DNA from 2 places in the Arcicella lustrica genome. Region 2 is predicted to be linked to the other one. Evidence: riboswitches for the same ligand, from Rfam matches in the RefSeq annotation. Region 2 holds a riboswitch; the other holds the start of a gene.
What was found. A riboswitch is a leader RNA that binds a small molecule or an ion and turns the genes downstream of it on or off. The one in region 2 is predicted to bind cobalamin.

Region 1 (7,826 bases), on a different contig from region 2:
AAACACTGCCATTAACTTTTACGAAGAAGGTGAAAGTAAAGCAAAAATAACTGAATTAGTAAATCTTGCTATTACAAAAGGACAAGGCTACGACCTTGACTTTAAAATTATTACTGCAAAAGGAAATATCAAATGGGTAAGAGTAATTTGTCAATCCGAGTTTTATGAAGGAACTTGTATTAGAATTTATGGTACTTTTCAGGATATTCATGCTCAGAAACTAGCGCAAGAAGAACTCATTAAAGAAAAGCAAAAGCTTCAAAGCGTTATAAAAGGTACTAATGCTGGTACTTGGGAATGGAATGTACAAACTGGCGAAACCTTTTTTAATGAGCGTTGGGCAGAAATAGTGGGTTATACTTTAGATGAATTAGCACCAATCAGCATAGATACTTGGTTGAAATTGGTACATCCAGATGATTTAAAAATATCTAATCAAAGAATTCAAGCTTGTTTTGAAAAGAAAACCGAATATTACCAATGCGAATGCCGAATGAAACATAAAGCTGGTCATTGGGTATGGGTGATTGATAGAGGAAAAGTGGTGAGCTGGACAAACGAAGGAAAACCTTTGATGATGTACGGAACACATTCTGACATTAGCGAACAAAAGAAAAAAATTGAACGTAATACGGTATTTATTGAACATACTCCTACCGCTATTGCAATGTTTGATACTGATGTAAAGTACTTGGCTATATCAGAAAAATGGCGAACGGATTATCATTTAGAAGGTATTGATTTAATCGGAAAATCACACTACGAGATTTTTCCAGAAATAGGCGATGAATGGAAAAAAATACACCAAGAATGCTTACAAGGAAAATCTATCAAACGAGATGAAGATAAATTTGTTAGAAAAGATGGTTCCGTACAATGGTTGAAATGGGAAGTGAAACCTTGGTACAGTGAAGATAATGACAAAATTGGTGGCATTATTATGTACACAGACGACATTACCGAACGCAAAAAAATTGAACAAAGCCTTCTGGAAAACCATACTTTATTAGAAACCATTCTTGAAAGTATTGATATTGGTATTGTAGCTTGCGACCAGCACGGCAACCTTACTTTGTTTAACAATACCACTAAACAATGGCATGGCTTACCTATCGCTAATATTACTCCGGAAGAATTTCCTAATTATTATGGGCTTTATCGTTTAGATGGTACAACAAAACTAAGTACTGAAGAAATACCGCTGATTCGGACTTTACAAGCAGGAAATATTCATAATGTTGAGATAATTATTGCTCCTAACGATGGCCCAAGTCATATTGTATCTATTTCGGGTGCTCAACTCAAAGGACCTAATGGTGAATTATTCGGTGCTGTTGTAGCGATGCACGATATTACTGAAAGAAAAAAAGCGCTAGAAAAACTTCAGATTAGTGAAGAAGCTTTTAGAGGTAATTTCGAAAATGCGGCAATTGGTATGGCTTTGCTTGATATTGACGGAAAATGGCTAAAAATTAATCAAACGCTTTGTCAAATTATTGGATATTCTGAAGAAGAACTCTATCAACTTACTTTCCAAGAAATTACTCATCCAGATGATTTAAAAGCTGACCTTGACTTAGTTCAAGAATTGATTGATGGAAAAAGGTCACATTATCAGATGGAAAAACGATACATCCATAAAAAAGGGCATATCGTTCATATCATTTTGGCAGCATCTTTAGTAAGAAATCAGTCTAATCAGCCTTTATATTTTATCTCACAAATTATTGATATTACTCAGCAAAAAAATGCGGAGCAAGAGATAAAAGCACTTTTAGATGTTACAAAAGACCAAAATGAAAGACTAAAAAACTTTGCTCATATTGTTTCACATAATTTGAGGTCTCACTCTGGAAATATCTCAATGATGATGGATATACTTCTTGAAGAAAATCCTGAATTATCCGAAAATGAATACTTAAATTTATTAAAATCTGCTTCCAAAAATCTTGGCGAAACCATTGCTCATTTGAATGAAGTAGTATTGATGAATACAGCCGTTATTGATAATTTAAAAGGAGTAAGTTTGTATAACGCAATCCAAAATGCTATTCAAAATGTATCGGCTCTTGCCCGTGAATCAAAAGTGGCGATTGAAAACAATATCAATACAGATGAAAAAGTACTAGCCATTCCCGCCTATTTAGATAGTATTATGCTTAACTTTCTGACAAATGCTATCAAGTACTCTTCAGATGAAAGAGATAGCTACATCAAACTATCAACTGTTATAGAAAAAGATTACCTTATTCTGAAAATAGAAGACAACGGTTTGGGTATTGATTTGAAACGACATGGCACCAAACTTTTTGGTTTGTACAAAACATTTCATTACCATAAAGATGCCAGAGGTGTTGGTTTATTCATTACCAAAAATCAAATTGAGGCAATGGGTGGAAAAGTAGAAGTAAGTAGTGAAGTAGATAAAGGAACAACATTCAGCATATATCTTAAATATGAAAAAAATTGACATCGCTTGCATCATTGATGATGACCCTATCTTTGTTTTTGGCACTAAAAGATTGATGCAATTAGCTAATTTTTGCAATGGTGTTCTGGTTTTCAAAAATGGCAAAGAAGCTTATGATAGCCTTAAAACAATTATCATATCAGGCGAAAAACTCCCTGATTTGATTTTCCTCGACCTGAATATGCCTATTTGGGACGGATGGCAATTTTTAGATGAATTTATCCAAATTCCTATTGAAAATGCTGTGACGATTTTTATCGTCACCAGCTCTATCGACCCTGAGGATATTAAAAGAGCAAAATCTTATGAAATTGTAAGTAATTATTTGGTTAAGCCAATTAAAATGGATGACCTCAAAAAATTAATGGAAGAGTAAACGTTCCTAATTACTTGATTTATAAGCTAATAATCACAACAAAAAAGCCTATAAATCAAGCTTTTAAAATTCTTTCTTCAAAATAACATAAAAATTCTGCTACCTTTGCATCAGTTTATGGTGCATTAGGCTTGTATCAATACAAGTTTAAAGCTTAATAGGGAATCAGGTTGAATGCCTGTACTGTCCCCGCAACTGTAAGTTTCAATACCATCATTGCCATTCTTCAATAGCCACTGGTTTAGTGGTGATTGAGTGAATAAATGATTGAGTGAATGAAGAAATTCAAAAATAATCCTAATATTTAATTGGCTTATTAATCACTAAATCACAATTCACAAATTCACCAAATATTCTGGGAAGGTTTGGGTACATGAGAAACAAGTCAGGAGACCTGCCATTAAATCATTCTTAATTGCTTGCTTACGGAGGATAAGCATCATTGAGCGTTCGATTTTTTCTTTCAATTTTCTTGGTCAATATTTTCGGTTTCATTCCGCAGGTCAAGGCTTAACTATCAACGTTATGTCTGCTGTTTTTACGTATTTCTTACGTTTTCAGCCAATACTTTTAGTCATGGGTATTTTTATATCCTTGCGAAGCCACGCCCAGGAAATTGCCAACAAACAAATCGACGAAGTAAAAGTAAGAGGTTTTGCTACTGAACATTTTATGGCAGGCTTGAAAGTACAAAAAATAGATTCTGCTACTTTAGCTCGTTTTCAATTTCAAACTTTAGCCGATTTTCTACAATATCAATCTCCCATCGCTTTTAAAAGTTATGGAACTGGTCAGTTAACAAGTATTTCTTTCAGAGGAACTTCTGCCATGCACACGGCAGTAATGTGGAATGGATTGAACATTAATAATCCAATGGCGGGACAAACCGATTTTTCAACTGTTCCATTGTTAGGTTTCGACCAAATGGCGATTCAATATGGTTCTTCGGCTTCCTGCGTGGGTTCTGATGCAGTGGGTGGAAGTATTTTACTCAATTCTGTTCCACAATGGAAAAGACAAGGAATGAACTTTACGCTTGGCGGACAGTACGGAAGTTTTGATAATTATAATCTACAAACAGGTTTACGTTTTGTAAAGTCTTACAAAAACGGTTTACAATTTTCTGGCAAAACTTTACTTTACGGAAGTAAATACAATAATCATTTTTCGGTAACCGAAAGAACCGACAGCAAAGGAAGAACTTACCCGATTGAACCTACTGAAACTGCCCAAAAAGGTTTTATTCAAGATTTGTACTTGAAACAAAAAAACAACAATGTACTTTCTTTGAATATTTGGCTGACTGACAATAAATTAAGTATTCAGCCAGATGTAATTGCCTCCAGAGAAATTACACAAACCAAAGCTTATCGTTTTCTTTCTTCCTATCAGTTCGGAAATACAAATGTAAAAGCAGCTTTTGTCAGAGATATTGTTGATTATGGAACGGGCGATTTTGCTAATCCAAGTCATTCTGAAACCGACCGCTACATTAGTCGTGCAGAACACGAATTTTCTTTTAAATCCTTTGATGGTTTTGGTAATACTTCTATCAGAATCGGTGGAGAATTTGTGCATTATGTGGCAAAAGTAGATGGCTATGGCGGTGGCGCAATTACTGAAAATCGTCAGGATATTTTTGCTTTAGTCAGACAGCAACTTGCAGAAAAATTAATTATTTCGCTGAATCTTCGTCAGGCTTTTTCAAGCCGTTATAAAGCTCCTTTTACGCCTTCATTGGGTATTGAATATGCAGTACTTTCAACGAAAAAGCATGAAATTAAAGCTACAGCCAATGTTGCCAGAAGTTACCGTTTACCCACTTTGAACGAACGCTACTGGAAAGTTATGGGTAATCCAGACATTCGTCCAGAAAGTGGTTTCAACAAAGAAATGGGAATCAATTGGAAACAGGTTCTTTCTGAAAATATAAATACTTCTTTGGGTATTAATCTCTATCATAATTTGGTTAACGACTGGACGTACTGGAATCCAGATAAAGGGTATCGGGTAGAAAATCTCCAACAAGTATTGGCAAAAGGTTTTGAAGTTTCGGGAAATGTAAAATATACCAAAACTGATAAAATAGCTGGTTTTACGGGTACTTATGCCCTTACGAACACTTCTCAACAAAAAGTTTATGCGGCTTATACAGAAGATTTTATCGGCAAACAAATGATTTACGTACCACGCCATTCGGTTTCGGGTACAGCATATATTGGCAAAGGGAATTGGAATTTAAATATTCAAGGATTGTATAATTCTGAACGCTTTATCACTTTCGACCATTCTGGACGACCTTTTCCATCTTACTTTATTTTGAATTCAACCATTTCGGGTAAAATCCAATTGGGTAACATTCAATCAAACCTAATTTTTCAAATAAATAACCTGACGGATACGGTGTATCCAAGTGTAAAAAAGAATGCCATGCCGGGAAGAGGTTTCTCTTTGGGCTGGATTATGAGTATTTAGATTTTGGATTTGTGGTTTTGGGTTTCGGGTTTCGGAATTCAGCTTTCGGTCGTCGGAGGGTAGGCTTCGGTCATCGGATTTCAGCTTTTGGAATTTGAATTTTGGATATGGTTTTCGGGTTTCAAGTTCATCTTTTTTCATTTTCAATAACTAAAAAAGCTGAAATCCGAAATCCCACATCCAAAACCCCAAATCGTTTTCATATTTTAATCAATAATAAAACAATGCAATTTAATTCTATTATCGTTCGCTCATTGGTAGCAACTTCTTTATTCTTGTCGTTAAACGCTTGTAATTCAGAAACAGAAGTAGTAGTACCTGCTCAACCTTATGATGCTGGTGTGTTTGTAATGAACAGAGGTAATTTCAGTGATAATAATGGTACAATTGATTTACTTAATCCTGCTACAAAAGCTGTTAGTCTTGATATTTTTCAATTAGAAAATAATAACTCAGTAGCTGGTGGTGTGGCAGATTATACAGAAGTAGATGGCAAAGGATTAATCTTGGTAGATAATGCTACAGCAGGAAAAGATTATATTCAAATTGTAAATTCAAGTACTTTTAAATCAGTAGCAACCATTACTTCTGCTCAACTTGAAAACCCACGCTATGCCGTAAAAGCAGGAACAAACAAAGCTTACGTTACTTGCTGGGACGCTTTAAATACTGATTATTCTTATAAGCCTGGCTATGTATTAGTAATTGATTTGACGACCAATACAGTGATTAAAAAAATTGCTGTTCAGAAAGGTCCAGAGAAAATTGTTGTAGTCGGTAATGAAGCAATTGTGGCTTCAAATACATACAGCGATACTGATAAAATTTCTATCATCGATATGCAAACGGATGCAGTTACACAATCTGTAACGATTGGTTCACATCCACGTTTAATTGGTGCTGATGCGAATGGTAAATTATGGTTTTATTCAGAAGGGAAATTTGTAAAATTCAACCTAAGTACTAAAACTGTAGAAAGTCGTATTGCTTTTGCTACTTCAGGTAATAAATCAGCAGAAAGCTTTACTTTCAATAAAGATAAAAACACCATTCTTTTTGTGTATTCTTATTCAGATGCTGCTGATGGTTATAAGCAAAAAGGTGAAACTTATAGCTTTAACATCAACGATGCGAGTATTTCTACAACAACTCCATTTATCAAAAAAGTATTCTCAGCACTAAGTACCGACCCTTCTACAGGTAATATTTATGCAGGCTTTACACCCTCGTTCAAACAAGCAGGTTATGTTTTCAGATACCAAGCAAACGGAACTTTAATTGACTCTGTAAAAGTAGGTGTTAGTCCAGAAGGATTTAGATTTAAGTAATTTATTAGGTTCAGGTTTGACAACTTTCAAAAGTTGTCAAACCTAACAAAAAACAACCAATGAAACAGCAACTCAACCCTCGTTTTTTAACCTTGCTTTGCTTTATTTTAGCGATTGCTTTGTTAAGAATTGCCAACTCCGCACAGCTTACTCCTGTAGCAAATTATACGCCATTGGGTGCTATGGGGCTTTTTGGTGGAGCATATTTTAGCAATCGTTGGAAGGCTCTAGCTTTTCCAATTCTTACCATTTTCGTGAGTGACGTAGTGATTAATAAAGTGGTGTATCAAGGAAAATATGGAATGATGTACGACGGTTGGTATTGGATTTATGGCATTTTTGCCATCATTGTATTGTTTGGAAGAGTAATTCTTCAAAAAATCAATGTTCAAAATGTAGTTTTAGCAGCGGTGATTGCCTCTGTTTCTCATTGGGTTTTAGCTGATTTAACGGTTTGGATTGGCGGAGGAACAGATTTAAGAACGAATTTACCTTTAACTCGTGATTGGGCTGGTTTACAACAATGTTTAATTCAAGGTTTTCCTTACATGAAAAACTTCTTAGTTGGAACATTGGCATATTCAGCTATCCTTTTTAGTAGTTTCGAATTATTACAAGTACGTTTTCCAAGTTTGGCACAAAATCAAGCTTGAGGCTATCGGTCTTCAGATTTCGGCTATCTTTTTTTGAATTCTTGTTTAAGGATATAGCTAGATTCTAAAAGCTCTTACCTCTAATTTCATTATTTATTAATAAAAAGCAATTGCTGACTTCTGATAGCTAATTGCTGAAAGCTCAAAACAATGAAAGCTGTCTCTTTTCTTCCTGCCGCAACGCAAATGATTTACGACATGGGTTTGCAAGACTTACTCTATGGCGTAACCTTTGAATGTCCGCCAACATCGAGAACTGAAAATGAAATTTTAGTGCGTTGTGTGCTTGAAGGAAAAGACTATTCAAGCGAAGAAATCGACAAGATTTTCTCGGCTTCTAAAGCACAAGGAAAAAGCTTGTATTATGTAGAAGAAGATAAATTACAAGCTATCGCACCCGATGTTGTCATTACACAAGACGTTTGTGAAGTATGCCAAATTGATACAAAATGTACGCAAGCGGTTATTGATAATCTCGAAAAAACACCTCAGATTTTAACAATTACTCCACAAAGCTTAGAAGA
Region 2 (7,826 bases):
TATTTTTCAAAGCCAATTCTGTTTCTGCCCAACGGCGAGTTTTCAAACCGCAATCTGGATTTACCCATAGATTTCTGGCTGGAATATTCACTAAAGCTTTCTCTAACAAAGCCAACATTTCTTCGGTTTCGGGTACTCTTGGCGAGTGAATATCATACACGCCTGGTCCGATTTCATTTGGATATTTGAAATCAACAAAAGCATCCAACAATTCCATTTGAGAGCGTGAAGTTTCAATCGTAATCACGTCGGCATCCATGTCAGCAATGTGTTTGATGATGTCATTAAATTCAGAATAACACATGTGCGTATGAATTTGCGTTTCGTCTTTCACGCCCGATGCACTTAAACGGAAAGCTTCAACTGCCCATTGCAAGTAATTTTCCCAATCGGCACGACGTAATGGCAAACCTTCACGAATAGCAGGTTCGTCAATTTGAATCACTTTGATTCCCGCTTTTTCTAAATCTAATACTTCATCACGAATAGCCATTGCAATTTGGAAAGCCGTGGTTTTACGAGCTTGATCGTCTCTTACAAATGACCATTGCAAAATCGTAATTGGTCCAGTAAGCATTCCTTTCATCAGTTTTTGCGTTTTCGATTGTGCAAATTCTGACCAACGAACCGTCATCGCCACAGGGCGTTCTACATCACCATAAATAATGGGAGGTTTCACACAACGGCTACCATAACTTTGTACCCAACCGTTCTGAGAAAATACATAGCCAGATAATTGTTCGCCGAAATACTCTACCATGTCATTACGCTCAAATTCGCCGTGTACCAAAACGTCCAAGCCAATTTCTTCTTGCCAATGAATAGATTTTTCAATTTCTATCGCAATTTGTGCATCGTACTCTTTCTGAGAAATTACTCCTTTTTTAAGGTTTGCTCTCAATAGACGTACATCATCCGTTTGCGGAAACGAACCAATGGTTGTAGTCGGGAAAAGTGGAAGTTTTAAGGTTTCCAATTGTAAAGCTTGACGAACACTAAACGGACTTGGACGATGTGAATCCTTTTCTGTCAAAGCCGCTACTCTTGCTTTTACTTGTGGTTTATGAATCAGATTTGAATTTTTTCTACTTTGAATCGCCTGCTGATTTTCAGCCAATTGTTGAGCAAATAATGGAGCAGATGCTGGTTCAGAAAGCTTTTTTAGCACATTTACTTCATTCAATTTTTGTTTGGCAAAAGCCATCCAATTTTTGATTTCTGGTGTAAGTACTTGCTCGTTTTGTTCTAAATCCAAATCGCAAGGAGAGTGTAATAATGAACACGAAGGCGCAATCATTACTCTTTTTTGTCCTAAAGTATCAATTGCTTTTTGGATGAATTTCAAGGACTTAGCATAATCGTTCTTCCAAATGTTTCTACCATCGACAACACCAAGCGATAAGATTTTTTCGGTTTGGGCAAAATCTGTTTGCTCAAAAATATCATCCAATTGCGAAGGACAACGTACCAAATCAAGGTGTAAAGCATCAATATCTAAAGTAGTTGCCACATAGATATTTTCGCCTGTGCATTCAAAATAAGTAGCGACCAAAATATTTAAGTTTGGTACTGCCTTTTTGATTTTTTGATAAGCTTGTTGGAATGCAATTTGCTCGTTTTCTGTCAAATCCAAGGTCAAACAAGGTTCATCTAATTGAATCCATTTTGCTCCACGAGCTGCCAATTCTTGTAAAATATCAATGTAAATCGGCAATAGTTTGTCTAATAAATCAATGCGATGAAAACCAGCTTCCTTTTCTTTTCCCAATAAAAGGAATGAAACTGGACCAATCAAAACAGGTTTTGTAACAATTCCTATTTGTTTGGCATCTTCAAAGTCAATAATAATTTTATCAGAATATCTTTTAAAGTGTTGATTTTTAGTGAATTCAGGAACGATATAATGATAATTTGTATCAAACCATTTGGTCATTTCCATCGCTTTGATGTCGAGCCCGTCACGTTGTACGCCCCTTGCCATTGCAAAGTAAATGTCTAATTCACGGTTGGTTTGTCCGTCCACCAAAGCATGATAACGTTCTGGAATAGCTCCGACCAACATGGCTGTATCCGAAATGTGGTCATAGAGTGAAAAATCATTCGAAGGAATCAAATCAATGCCAGCTTCTTGTTGAAGTTGCCAGTTTTGTCTTTTGATTTGGCGACCAATCCAAAGTAATTCATCTTTGGTACTTTTACCAGCCCAAAATTGCTCAGAAGCACGTTTTAATTCTCTTTTGCTACCGATACGTGGGTAACCCAAATTGTGTGTAAACATAGTAATTGTTGTTTTAAGGTTCGTAATCATCGGGCTTCGATGATTTTTTGGTGTGTTTTTGCGATACACCGAATGAAACTTGAAAACACCACACCGCCATGCGTAAAGCATAAGCACACGCTGGTTCACTGCTGAAACAGTTAATATTCGACAAGTATTTGTAAAAAATCAATGCGTGAACTAAGCCCTAATCGTGAGGGGATAGTCATTGAGAAGGTAGGCAAGTCTCCTGACTTATAACATTTTCTTCATCCTTCTCATTCTTAGAAAAGAACAATGGACAATACTGAAGAAAATTCGTTTCTGAACGAAACCGTTACTTACAGTAGCACGTCTGTTCGTGATTTACACACGATTCCTTTTTAATTTCTAGCAAAAAGCAATTCACTTTTTCTTAAAACCAACCTTCTGATTGACGGGTGTTTACTGTTACGAAGCAAAGGTATTAATGAACAATTGATTGTAGATATATTAACCTTAAATATTTTAAAATATAGATGTTTTAACTAATTAATATATTTATTTAGGATAATACAATAGATATTTATGAAAATAAATGATAATTTATCTTTTTGTATTTTTAAATAACAAGCATTGTTTTTCAAAAATGAATTCAATGATAAATTAAGGCTATGTTATGAAAAAATCATGTTTTGATAACACAGGCTTTACTTTCCAGAAATCTTGCATGAATAACTTGCGCCCTCAATTAAAAACCTAATCCTTATTTTTCTTTTTTGTTTACAATTTAATTATATTGTGATAAAATAAGAATATTCCAATTTACAACACAACAACAATGAACAAAAAACCTTTTTTTAAGACTCAATCGAAGCTTATCCTTGGAGTCTTAGTTGGGGCAACAGTTGGCGTTTCTGCTAATCCAACTTTTGCCAGTAATGTTACTCTTCTCTCAACAAATAAAATAAATGCTTATGAACAAACAGTACTTAACAAAGCAGTAAAAGAAATTACTGTAAAAGGAAGAGTAATTGATGCGAAAACCAAAGAGCCATTGGCGGGTTGTAACATTCTAGTAAAAGATAGCAAACGTGGTATAAATGCCGATGCCAACGGAAATTTTAGTATTACGGCAGATGAAAAAGCGACTTTGGTATTTTCATTCATTGGTTATGAAAAACAAGAAATTGCGATTGCAGGAAAAAGTACGATAGAAGTAGCGCTTGTATCAAGTGCTTCAGATTTAGAGCAAGTTGTAGTAGTTGGTTACGGAAGTTCAACGAAAAAAGATATTACAGGTTCAGTAAAATCATTGAAACCTGCTGAATTCAACCAAGGGATTATCAACTCGCCAGAACAACTTTTACAAGGTAAAGTATCGGGTGTAAATGTTACTTCAGCAAGTGGAGAACCAGGTGGCGTTCAGAATATTAGCGTACGTGGACCGGGTGGAGTAAGAACAGGAAGTACGCCACTTTTTGTGGTTGACGGCTTGGCTTTGGATAATTCAAGTAGTGGTGGAGCAACGAATCCACTTAACTTTTTGAATCCACAAGATATTGAATCAATTGATGTATTGAAAGATGCTTCGGCAACAGCCATTTATGGTTCAAGAGGTGCGAATGGAGTAATTTTAATCACGACTAAAAAAGGGAAAACAGGTTTTTCTTCTTTCAATTATTCTACAAGTTATGGTTTTTCAACAATGGCGAGAGCTTTACCTGTTTTCTCGGCTGATGAATATCGTAAACAAGTACCAGCTTTAGGAGGCGTTTTGGAAGATTTGAAGGCTTCGACTGATTGGCAGAAAGAAATTTCAAGAACAGCACTTACTAAAAATCATAATATTTCATTGGGTGGTGGTGCTGAAAAATTGACCTATTATGCTTCTTTCGGAATTCAAAACCAAGAAGGTATTCTGAAAAACAACCAATTAGACCGTTACACGGGTCGTATTAACGTAACCCAAAAATTATTGGAAGACCGTGTGACTGTCGATGTGAATTTGAATGCAACGAATACGTATAATGAACGACCGCCAATTACAGGGATTATCGGAGCAGCGATTTCTACAAACCCTACTTATCCTGCTTATGACGATAAAGGACAACCGTACTCGTATGTAAATGGTGTAAATCCATTGACGACGATGAAATTGGAAAAAGATGCTACTTCTATTACTCGTATCATCGGAAACATTTCTCCTTCTATCAAAATCATTGATGGTTTAGTCTATAAATTGAATTTCGGGATTGATAATTCAAGCTCTACTCGTGATTTACAATCGTTGGCAAATGCTGTGCCTTTGCAAGATGGTCGTTTAGAAACAATCAATATTACAAATACTAACCGCTTGATTGAAAACTATTTGACTTATACAAAAGCAATCAAAGAACATAGTTTTTCTGCTTTAGTGGGACATTCGTATCAGAAATTCATGTTCCGTGGACGTTCTTACAGCATCAACAAATTCCCGATTTCTGATATTGAACCAATTTATAATCCTGGTTTAGGACAAGAACTTACTTTGGCAAACAATAAGCCAACAGGCTATGCTACAAACGATGAATTACAATCGTTTTTCTCAAGAGTAAATTATCAGTTCAATGACAAGTATTTATTAACAGCAACTTTAAGGGTTGATGGTTCATCAAAGTTTGGAGCAAACAATAAATATGGCGTTTTCCCTTCTTTCTCGGCAGGTTGGAGAATCTCTGAAGAAGAATTCTTAAAAGGGTCTGCTTTGAGTAATTTGAAAGTAAGAGCAGGTTGGGGACGTACTGGTAACCAAGAAATTCCTTCAAAAATCACACAAGCAAGATTTACTTCTGTCGTTTCAGCAGGTACTTCTTATCCATTATCAGAAACTGGCGCATTTCCAGCAGGTACTTCTTATACAAGATTGGCAAACCCGAATATTCAGTGGGAACAATCAACACAAACAGATTTAGGGATTGACTTTGGTTTCTTGAATGGCGCTTTAACAGGTACAATTGATGTCTTCAATAAAGTATCAGGAGATATTTTGTTAGAAGTAATTCCTGCCGATCCAGTTCAGCCAGCAGGTACTTTCTGGACAAATGTAAAAGATATGACGATTACCAACAAAGGTTTAGAATTAGAACTAAACTATCGTCATGCTGCTACAGAAGGCTTTACTTATGAATTAGGTGGAAACGTTACTTTCATTGATAACGTTGTTAAAAATTCTCCTTATTCAGTAATTCCTTCAGGTTCAGCTTCGGGTTCTGGTTTGACTTCAGCAACAATCAACGGTTATGTGAGCGGTCAGCCAATTGGAACTTTCTTCTTAAAAGAATTCACAGGATTTGATGATAAAGGAATTAGTACTTTCCGTGATGTAGATGGCGATGGAATTGTAACGGACAAAGACCGTATCGCAGCAGGAAGTGCTTTACCAACGAAACAGTTTAACTTCTTTGGTCGTGCAAACTACAAAGGATTTGATTTGTCAATCAATTTCAATGGAGTTTCGGGCAACAAAATTTATGACAATACTGCCAACGCAAACTTCTATAAATTAAGATTATCAAAAGGTATCAATACAACGGCAGAAGCCATTGCTTCAACAAACGAATCGGTGAATAACTCCGCTCCAGTATCGACAAGATATTTGAAAGATGGTGCTTTTTTACGTTTGAATAACTTGACTTTAGGCTACAATGTAAATACTAAAGCTTTAGGAATCAGCAAATGGGTTTCTACTTTGAGACTTTCTGTAACAGGACAAAACCTTGCTGTATTTACAAAATATGATGGTTTTGATCCAGAAGTAAATACAGATAGAACAGTTAACGGTATTACTTCTTACGGAATTGATTACCTAAGTTATCCAAAAGCTAGGTCTGTTATTTTTGGCTTAAATATTTCATTTTAATTGACAGTACTGTTATCTGAAAGCAGTTAACCGTTATCTGTTCAATCTTTGGTTGATGCGATGATTGAGAAAAAATCATTTTCAAATCTTCAAATTACCAAATTTTCAAATTACAAATCATCGAAATCATGAAAAAGAAAATATATGTTTTATTCGCTCTAATGGGCATATTATCGATTGAAAGTTGTACCAATCTTGAAGAAGTAGTATTGGATGAATCTTTCATTTCAAACCTTTCTGAAAAACAAGCTGCCGACGGAATTATGGCACCTGTTTACGCAAGGCTTCCAGATATATTTTTACATACTAATTACTTTGCTATTCAGGAAATCTCTACGGATGAAGCCATTTTACCTTACCGTGGTGGAACTGACTGGGGCGATAATGGTATTTACTTGGCTTTGCACGCACATACTCAAACAAGTACTGACCCGAATTTAAGAAATACTTGGAATTTTATTTTGCAAGGAATGTCTCGTGCTATCACGGCTATCAATACTCTACCAAACTCTAAAGACCCGATTGCAAAAACTTATTTAGCAGAAGCAAGAGGGATGAGAGCTTATTATTCGATGTTGACTTTAGACCTTTTCGGTTTAGTTTTCGTAAAAAATGACATCGGCGAAAACTCTACAATTTTGAGAGGTGAACAAGCCGTAGAGTATATCAAAAGTGAGCTTTTGGCGGTTGAACCAAATTTAGAAACAACTGTTGGCCCAGGAAGATTAACAAAAGGAGCTGTTTGGGGATTATTAGCAAGATTATATTTGAATGCTGGCGTATATCGTGACCCTTACGCTACAACAGTTACTTTCAAAAATGAAGATTTAGATAAAGTAATTGAATATACTGATAAAATTATTGCTTCTGGTCAATACCAATTAGCGAGAGATTATTTCTCAATTTTCAATTCGGATAATCACACGAACAAAGAATTGATTTTTGCAGTTGACCAGCGTGCTGAATTGAATGGACATAACCGTTTGGCGTACTTCTCGCTTTCGGGTGACCAGTTTCCATTACCAGCATATCCAAATGCAAACGGTACGGATGGCCCGGGTATTACTTCTGATTTCTACCGTACTTGGGTAAATGCTTATGGTTCACAAGACCCGAAAGTTGATCCAAGATTTTACAGAGAGAACCTTTCTATTTATTCAAATCCTGCGGATTCATGTGTGGCTGCTGAAAACTTTAATATTAACCGTGGTATTTTAAGAGGTCAGCAATATGGTTTGATTCGTAAAAATGGTGTTTTTGTGAAATGTGCTGATGGAAAAATGAAAGTGGGTAAATTGGTTTATGATACGAGAAACAAACCAACATTAGCAGTTGACTTTACAGAACAGATTGATTTTACAGTAGCAGGAAGTAATTATAATACTGGTTACAGAGTAGAAAAATATGAGTTCAGTAAAAAATCGGTAAGTGGTAGAAACTTTGGTGAAGCAGACATCGTAATCTTGCGTTTGGCAGATGTTTATCTGATGAGAGCCGAAGCAAAATTGCGTAGAAGTAATGATGTTGCGAGTGCTTTAGCAGATGTAAATACTGTAAGAGCTGCAAGAACTTACAGCACACCAGCACCCGCTTTGACGGCTATGTCTTTAGATTTATTGTATCGTGAAAGAGGATTTGAATTTTATTGGGAAATGCTTCGTCGTACAGACATGATTCGTTTTGGAAAAT

Region 1: linked by a shared signal. The riboswitch ahead of VB798_RS06970 (TonB-dependent receptor plug domain-containing protein) and the one ahead of metE (5-methyltetrahydropteroyltriglutamate--homocysteine S-methyltransferase) in region 2 are both predicted to bind cobalamin.

Annotation. Positions count from the first base shown of each region.
Region 1 is NZ_JAYGIM010000005.1:55,047-62,872, forward strand. It holds gene VB798_RS06960 (PAS domain S-box protein) at 1-2,470, shown strand, start outside; gene VB798_RS06965 (response regulator) at 2,457-2,846, shown strand; cobalamin riboswitch at 2,948-3,262, shown strand; gene VB798_RS06970 (TonB-dependent receptor plug domain-containing protein) at 3,372-5,321, shown strand; gene VB798_RS06975 (DUF5074 domain-containing protein) at 5,546-6,649, shown strand; gene VB798_RS06980 (DUF6580 family putative transport protein) at 6,709-7,302, shown strand; gene VB798_RS06985 (ABC transporter substrate-binding protein) at 7,453-7,826, shown strand, end outside.
Region 2 is NZ_JAYGIM010000020.1:33,346-41,171, reverse strand. It holds gene metE (5-methyltetrahydropteroyltriglutamate--homocysteine S-methyltransferase) at 1-2,278, opposite strand, end outside; cobalamin riboswitch at 2,481-2,698, opposite strand; gene VB798_RS22305 (SusC/RagA family TonB-linked outer membrane protein) at 3,078-6,137, shown strand; gene VB798_RS22300 (RagB/SusD family nutrient uptake outer membrane protein) at 6,266-7,826, shown strand, end outside.